2 regions of the Lactiplantibacillus sp. DA1 genome follow, and region 2 is predicted to be linked to the other one. Evidence: predicted binding sites of a transcription regulator. Region 2 holds the regulator's gene; the other holds the start of a gene.
The links. The regulator NrdR, encoded in region 2, represses ribonucleotide reductase genes. The targets are predictions, from matches to a motif close to ACACNATATATNGTGT.
Positions count from the first base shown of each region.

Region 1: RXV91_RS07365 (deoxynucleoside kinase) is a predicted target of NrdR. The motif match lies at 2,492-2,507, and genes of this name have one in related genera.

Region 1 is NZ_JAWHTQ010000004.1:45,431-49,954, reverse strand. Features, by position in the region: gene RXV91_RS07375 (YhgE/Pip domain-containing protein) at 1-1,486, shown strand, start outside; gene mscL (large-conductance mechanosensitive channel protein MscL) at 2,047-2,427, shown strand; gene RXV91_RS07365 (deoxynucleoside kinase) at 2,532-3,179, shown strand; gene RXV91_RS07360 (glycerophosphodiester phosphodiesterase family protein) at 3,467-4,153, opposite strand; gene RXV91_RS07355 (extracellular solute-binding protein) at 4,174-4,524, opposite strand, start outside.
Region 2 is NZ_JAWHTQ010000004.1:191,936-196,459, forward strand. Features, by position in the region: gene polA (DNA polymerase I) at 1-556, shown strand, start outside; gene mutM (bifunctional DNA-formamidopyrimidine glycosylase/DNA-(apurinic or apyrimidinic site) lyase) at 568-1,392, shown strand; gene coaE (dephospho-CoA kinase) at 1,402-1,995, shown strand; gene nrdR (transcriptional regulator NrdR) at 2,037-2,552, shown strand; gene RXV91_RS08005 (DnaD domain protein) at 2,574-3,977, shown strand; gene dnaI (primosomal protein DnaI) at 3,981-4,524, shown strand, end outside.

The DNA of each region.
Region 1 (4,524 bases), 150 kb from region 2:
TCAACCAACCGTAGACACCACCGCCCTGACTAAGGCGCTCAGTGCGTCCAATCAACAACAAACCGCCCTCGCCTCAACAGTGTCTCGGCTGACCGCTGGTGCACAATCACTAACGACGGGCCTTCAGACGACGGGCACGGCAGCTAACATGCTAAGTTCTAATTTAGCCCAGTTCAATGCCACGTTACCACAACTGACAACTGGAATTACCACGATTGCCACTGGTGCAACCAACTTAGCTAGTGGGACCAACACGCTCACCACCAACAGTCAGCAACTAACCCAGGGCTTCCAGACGCTCAACGCTAATACTAGTCTGCTCAATCAGAAGAGCCAACAGCTCGCAACCGGTGCTAACCAAGTCGCCGCTGGTACTCAGCAATTGGCCACCGGAACGAGTCAACTCAGTACTAAGGGCAACCAGTTAACCCAAGGTACTAGTCAAGTGGCAACGGGACTTCAAAATATCCAGTCCAACTTGCCAAGTTTAACCAATGGCGTTTCTCAACTAACAACGGGCAGTCAACGCGTTGCGACAGGTCTAACTCAACTCACCACTAGCGGCAGTGCCTTAACAGCTGGGAGCGCCCAACTCGCTAACGGTAACAATCAATTAGCATCAGGCGCACAACAACTAGCCAGTGGGGCTAACCAAGTCACGAGCGCTGGTAGCAAACTTCAAACTGGTAATCAAACTTTAGCAACCAAACTGGAAGCAACTGCCGACAAAGGTAAAATCAAACCATCCAAGCTGACGTATCAACAAGTTGCTAAACCAGTCACAACAACTCACACAGACCGTGATGACGTGCCAAATAATGGGACTGGTATGGCGCCTTATATGTTAAGTGTTTCGTTATTTGTTGGTGCCCTGGCTCTCAACATGATGTTTGATATGTATACCCCACGCAAGCATCCGAAGTCCGCACTCGACTGGTGGAGCAGTAAAGCCAGCATCATGCTTGTCTTCTCAATTATGGAAAGCAGTATCATGCTTGGTCTGATGATGCTGATCAATGGTCTCAGCCCGATTCACCCCTGGGCCACGTGGTTGCTACTCACACTGACGGCGCTACTCTTTATGACGATCGTCGCCTGGCTTAACTTAGTTCTCGGTAAGGCCGGGGCCTTCTTCAGCATGGTACTCTTGGTCCTACAACTCGGAGGCTCAGCCGGAACGTATCCAATTCAATTATCCGGCCACTTTTTCCAAGTTATTCATCCGTGGTTACCGATGAGCTATAGTGTGAATGGCTTACGGCAAACATTGATGACCGGTAATACCGCCCTACCTGAAATGGGTGTCTTAGGGCTGTTTCTGATCCTGTGCATTGCCTTAACGTGGTTATTCTTTATCCGTCGTTACCCCCGCCTCGCTCAGATCGACTTTGAAGACTCCGCAGCAGTCAAAGCAACGCAGAGTAAACTAGCAGCCCTTGTTCAGCGAAAAGCGCGGGCAAAATCAGCTGATCAGAATAAAAATTAGTCACACAAGTAACTAGTAACTTGCACCTCCTTAGTTATTTAGAATGGCACTTCCAAGCGACTTTCTCAACATCGAAGAAAGTCGCTTTTCTTGATCGTATCATCTAGACGACGTTCCATGCCAGGATAGCTTCTGACTAGCTTGATCACGTCAGACCTAGCAACAGCTAAACCACCAAGTGTATAGTGGCCATTGAAAATGGGCTTTATCGTGATTTGCACTGATGATCCCAGTGCAATCCAAGACTAAGTGACCACCAGCGACAATGTGGGCATCGGCGTCAGATGACGCTCAGAATTAATTCTGCGCCGTACTCGGTCGCGTTTGCTTCATATATCACTGATCACTGAAGACGCGTCTCACGCAATCTTCGCGCGCTGTTTGCTTGCAAAATTAAGTCAATATCCAAACAAAATTAATCATTATGATTCAGTAAATCGACACGGGTATGCTTTGATTAGACATAAACTTACGGTTAAATTAGATTGGTATATTGATTGAGTCAGCGTTTAATTTTGGCTATACTGAAAACAGTCAATTAATAAAGGAGTGCTAGTCGCATGATTAAAGAATTCAAAGAATTTATTGCCCGCGGTAACGTGATTGATTTGGCCGTTGGGGTTATTATTGGGTCCGCATTTACTGCCATCGTTAAATCGTTGACGGATAACTTAATTAATCCATTAATTGGGATTTTCTTAGGTAAAGTTGATTTATCGAACTTGAAAATCAGTATCGGTGATGCCACCTTCAAATACGGCTCATTTTTAAATGCCATCATTAATTTCTTCATTGTGGCGATTGTCGTTTTCATTCTGGTGAAAATTATTAATAAAGTCGTTAAAAATGAACCAGAAGAACCAGAGGAAGAAGAAGTCGATGTTTCCGCGCAATACTTGGAAGAAATTCGCGATTTATTAAAAGAACAGGCTAAAAAATAAGTGAAAATGGCCCCTAAGCAAATTTTTCATTAAAAGTCTATATGGTATTAAAACTTTTTTTGAGATACAATATATTGTGCAATTTTTTATAAAGAGGGGCTATCATGGTGATAATAACAGCAGGAATGATTGGGGTCGGCAAAACCACGTTAACGGGGTTAATTGCTGACCACCTTGGAACTAAGGCATTTTACGAACCGGTTGGCGACAACCCCGTATTGCCACTTTATTATTCGGATCCTAAGAATTACGGGTTCCTATTACAAATCTATTTCCTCAACAAACGTTTTGCAATGATCAAGAAGGCATTGGCCGACGATAACAACGTCCTCGACCGCTCCATCTATGAAGATGCCCTCTTCACCAAAGAAAACAACGCTGAAGGAAATATCTCTGATACTGAATTGAATGTTTACTTGCAACTACTAGATAATATGATGACCGAATTGACTGAACTACCTAAGAAGGCGCCAGACTTAATGGTCTACTCTGAAACTGACTTCGATACGATTCTTTACCGGATCAAGAAGCGCGGTCGGGACTACGAACAGTTCGATCACAATCCTGAACTGGAATCTTATTACTATAAGATGTGGACCGCTTATCGGAAATGGTACGATGAATACGATGCTAGTCCTAAAATGAAGATTGATTTACAGCATTTTGACTTAGAAAAGCCTGCTAACCAACAGGCCGTTCTTGCCCAAATTGATTCTGAATTAGGTAAGATTCGTAATCCAACCACCGTCTAATAGCCAGATTAAAAGAACGTGGGTCAAAAGGTTGCTGGCCAGCAACCCTTTTGACCCACGTTTCGATAATATTGATATAAAAATGGTGCCCAGTTTCTTAAGAACTCAAGAAACTGGGCACCATTAGTTTTTGTTCTAGACTGGTTTAATCAGCACTGGTTCACCCCACACTACTAGTCCACCCTATTAGGTTGCTGGCTCACCACCATAGTAGCAATTCTGGAGCTCATAACTGTAGCTAACCATTAGCCAAGCTTTGGCTAACTGTCAACCACATCCATATGATATTACATTGCCGCTCGCACTTGTTGTGCTAATTCAAAATTATTAGTAATCACGGCATTGACTGACGCCGCAAATAATTGTTGCATCACAGCTGGTTCATCAACCGTCCACACCCGTTCAGCAACGTGTTGGACCGGCTGGTAATGCTCAAGGTGGACACCTTCTAAGTGTTCATGGATTGCAAACTCATCTGGATTACCTAACCGTGCTGAAGTCAAAAAAGCATATTTTTGGCGCGCATCAATCGCATAGGCACGCTGCAAACTCTTCAAGTTAAATGATGAAAACACGACTGGATATACTAAGTCGGTTTGTTGAATCATCCGCAACACAATCCGTTCAATACCAACATAATAATGTCGGTCCGTCTTAAACTCCAAATTCAGGTGGACTGGCTCACCACTGACCAAATTCAAAAATTCTTGCAATGAGGGGACCGGTTCACCATTCGCCAAGGCATATCGGCGTAACTGCTTGAAAGTCAGATTGGCAATCGCCCCCTGACCATTAGTCGTTCGATCAAGCCACTCATCATGCATAATCACTGGCACTTGATCTTTAGTGAGGTGTACGTCAAACTCTAAACCATCGATATGATGACTGATAGCATAGGCAAACCCGGCCAATGAATTCTCAGGAAACTTTACTGGTACGCCCCGATGACCATAAATCAACGACATATTTGGCACAATTCTTCAACTCTTTCCAATTAATGACGACCGTTCGCACGGTTATTTGATTCTAACACTTTATTGTAGGTGTTTTCAGCTGTTTGCAACGCTTGCTGAATATCTTGCCCCGCAAAAATTTGTTGCATTGCATTTTGAATTGCCGTTCGTGCTGGCACCCAACCATCAACAAAGACACCAGAATTCGTATAATTAGGCCGTGTTCGTAACATTTGATTGCCAGACACTTCTAGTACTGGTGACTGCTTAAATAACTTTTTTAAAATTGGTTGTTCTTTGGCGCCCTTGTTAACCGCTAAATAACCTGTTTTGGCTTGCCAGTCCGCTTGCGTCCGAGCGCTAGCCAAAAACTTAGTAAATTCCCAAGCCCC
Region 2 (4,524 bases):
GTCAGCCGAAGATGTGACGCCCAATATTCGGCGGCAAGCCAAGGCCGTTAACTTTGGAATTGTCTATGGAATTAGTGATTACGGCTTGTCACAAAATATTGGTATCAGTCGCAAGCAGGCGCGTAGCTTTATTGACGCTTACTTCAAAGAATATCCGGGTGTCAAAAAATATATGGATGAAATCGTGCAAACGGCGAAAGAACAAGGTTATGTGGAAACTATCTCACATCGGCGCCGGTACTTGCCAGATATTAACTCCAAGAGCTTCAATCAGCGTTCATTTGCAGAACGGACGGCCATGAACACGCCTATCCAAGGGAGTGCGGCTGACATCATCAAGATTGCGATGATTAAGATGCAAGATAAGTTACAAGCAGCGGGTTTGAAAGCAACCATGTTGCTACAAGTGCACGATGAATTGATTTTTGAAGCACCAAAAGAAGAAATTCCAGTTTTAGAAAAATTAGTGCCAAGCGTGATGGATTCCGCCGTACAGTTAGCCGTTCCGTTGAAGGTTGAGAGCCACTACGGTGATACTTGGTACGATGCAAAATAGGGGGAACCACCATGCCTGAATTACCTGAAGTTGAAACTGTTCGTCGCGGTTTGAACCGCCTAGTTAAAGGGGCGACGATTGCTAACATTGATGTGTTTTGGCCAAAAATTATTAATAATGATGTCGACAGTTTCAAACAGCGTTTAGCCAACCAAACGATCCAGACCATTGATCGGCGGGGGAAGTATTTATTGTTTCGCTTTAGCAATGGTCTGACGATGGTGTCGCATTTGCGGATGGAAGGCAAGTATAATGTTGTACCGCGTGGTGAAGATCAAGGTAAACACACGCACGTGATCTTCCATCTGACCGATGATCGTGATTTGCTGTACAACGATACGCGTAAGTTCGGGCGAATGACGCTCGTGCCGACCGGTGAAGAAAACACGGTGGCGGGATTGCGGACAATTGGCCCGGAACCCGTTGCTGAACAGTTAACACTGGCTTATATGACGACCACTTTTGGCAAGTCGAACAAGATGATCAAACCATTATTATTGGATCAAAGTAAGCTTGCGGGCATCGGGAATATTTATGCGGACGAAACGCTATGGATGAGCAAGATTCATCCAATGCGGCCCGCTAATTCGCTAACCGCCGATGAGATTGCAACGTTGCGCCAAAACATTATTGATGAAATGGCGATGGCAATCAAAGGCCATGGGACCACCGTTCATTCGTTTTCAACGGTGTTTGGTGAGGCTGGTCAGTTTCAAAATCACTTACACGTCTATGGCCGTGAGGGTGAGCCTTGTGAGCGGTGTGGCACGATTATTAAGAAAATCAAAGTGGCGCAGCGGGGAACGCATTTTTGTCCGCTAGAACAGCAGTTGTAGGTGGTTGGGATGACAAAATTGATTGGATTGACTGGTGGTATTGCGACTGGCAAGTCGACCGTTTCAAAATTATTAGCGGCCAGGTTGCCAATTGTCGATGCTGATAAAATCGCGTGGCAGGTTGAAGGACCAGGCCAACCGACGACCCAAAAGATTGTGGCGCACTTTGGTCACCAAGCAGTGCTGGCAGACGGGCGGCTGAATCGGCCATGGCTTGGCCAGTTGGTTTTTAACGATGCTCAAGCTTTACAAGCCTTAACCGCAATTACACGGTTACCGATTCAGTACGCGATGTTCGAAGCGATTGTCGCGGCAAACCAGCAACAGCCCGACGCAATTATTTTAGATGTGCCGTTGTTATTTGAAAGTGGCTGGCAACATGTTTGTGATCAAGTGTTGGTTGTGACGGCACCACCAGCCGTAGTATTGCAGCGGTTAATGGCACGTAACCACTTATCGCAACAGGCGGCTCAGGCACGAATTGACAGCCAAATGCCACTCGCACAGAAGGTCGCAAGGGCTGACGTTGTCATTGATAACGGGGCCAACATTGATAAAACTAAAGCTGCCGTGTTAAAATGGCTGAAAACTATTACTAATTAAATGAAAACTGATTATTAGTTGTTACAAGGGGTGAGAAGTCTATGCAATGTCCACATTGTCATCATAATGGCTCCCGCGTGGTTGACAGTCGACCAACTGATGATGGTCGCGTGATTCGACGGCGCCGGGAATGCGAAAACTGTGGGTTCCGGTTCACAACATTTGAACGGGTCGAAGCCACGCCGTTATTAGTCATTAAGAAAAATGGTGCCCGCGAAGAATTCAATCGTGAAAAAGTCTTGCGCGGAATTATTCGCTCGGCCGAGAAACGGCCCGTTAGCATGGAAACGATGACCGGGGTCGTTGATGATGTTGAAAATAAGGTCCGGTCACTGGGTGAAAATGAAATTTCAAGCCAAGTTATCGGTGAGTATGTCATGGAACAATTGGCAGATATTGACGAAATTTCGTACATTCGTTTTGCCAGTGTTTACCGGCAATTCAAGGATATGCACGTCTTCTTGAATGAACTCCAAGATATGATGGAGCGTGATAAGGTCAAACTGGCAAAACCGTCAGCGAAGACGACCCACGCACCTAAACGAAAAAAAGATTAGTGAAAAAGAATGGTGAACAACATGCCAAATGATGAACCCTTAACACCCAAAACTGGGTTAGTGGTCCCGCAAGCACCAGCGCTTAGTGCGGCGCAACAAGCTGTATTGGCGGAATTATACTTGCCACTGATGGGGCCATTGGCATATAGCTTGTATGCGGCGTTACGTAGCTTACAGAGTAGCGAGAATGAGCTGAGCAATCGACGCAGTCACGCGGAACTACTTGGCATCCTAAATGTGGACTTGCCGACGGTGTTAGCGGCTCGGCGTAAACTTGAAGCAACTGGCTTGTTGCGCAGCTATTATCAACAAGATGAATTGGGTGCCATGTACATTTATCAATTACAAGCACCATTACTGGCGTTACAATTCTTTGCGGATGATCTATTGAGTGTCCTATTGTTAGATACGGTCGGTGAGTTACGTTATCAACAACTTGCTGGCAGCTTTGCAGCACAGCCGATTGACTTGACGGCTGCCAAAGACGTGACGGCAAATATCTTAGATGTGTTTCACGTTGATAGTCAAAAAGTTACGACGCCACCTCTTTCAGTGCAAAAGGTGCGCGCCCAATTGGCGGCCAATGAACCGGCCGAGGATCACTCGCCCGTGCTCAGTGACGATGACTTTGACTGGCAATTGCTAGGACAAATCTTGAAGCAGAACTATGTTGATCTTAAGCAAGTCGCGAGTTCACGGCAACTGATCATTACGGAAAGTCGAGTCTACGGCATCAGTGAGATTGAGATGGCTAAGTTAATCAGCGAAGTGGCTAGTTTGACAACGGGTCAGTTTGATGAAAACCAATTAAAACTATTGATTGCGCGACGCTATGAACGGCCGGCAGTTCCGAGTCAACAGGTCGCAACGGAAGTACCGGCTGCAACGTCGGCCACTAAGGATACCAAGACTTCAGCGCAACTCTCAACGGCTGAGCAGCAACTCGTGACGTATGCTAAGCAGACAGCACCGTATGAGTTTTTGACGGCTTTGAAACAGGAGAAACACGGTTTTGTGACGAGCGGTGAGAATCGATTAGTTCATGATTTAATTGGTCGGGGGGTATTACCCAATGCCGTCATCAACATGGTGATCTACTACTTATTGCAAAATCGGGAGTTAGCTGCCCTTAATCGTAATTTGCTAGAAACAGTCGCCAATGATTGGCAACAACACGACATTACGACGCCGGAAGCGGCTTTGGTGTACTTGAAGCAACGTAAACAGCCGAAATCAACACCGACGCGGCGCAAGAACAAGCGACCGACGCGTAAGGAGATTATGCCAAAGTGGGCCCAACAACAGCAACAGACTGAGCGTGGTAAGCAACCAGCTCAGACCGGCAAACAAATTACTGCTGCCCAACGCAAACAGCTTGCTGATCGACTAGCAAAGCTTGAGACAAATTCGGAAAAGGAGGACTAAAACATGGAGAATATCTCAGAAACACTCCGGATGTTAATGAATCGGAAAAACTTGAATCATCGGTATGAGGCGTTAATGACAGCTGTGTACCAAGATCCAGATGTTCGCCAGTTTTTAGCTGCTCATCAAAACGAATTATCTTCGGATGCGCTAGAACGTTCAGCGGCTAAATTATATGAATTTTGTGAAGAGAAACGTAAAATTGCGCGCCATGAACCGACACAAGCGCCGGGTTATCAGCCCGCATTAGTGATGAGCAATCATTTGATTGATATTGCTTATCAGCCAACGCCACAACTCCAAGAGCAGCAGGCTGCTCATGAATTGCAGCAACGAGTTCGCTCGATTAGTATGCCGAAAAATATTCAAAACGCTGACTTAAAGACGTATGATCAAGATGGTGACCGGGCGACAGCATTAATGGCAGCACTTGATTTTATTGATGCCTATACCCAAGCGCCCAAGCGTTTTCACCGGGGCTTATATCTCTACGGCTCATTTGGTGTCGGTAAAACTTATTTACTCGGTGGGATGGCGAACGCGTTGG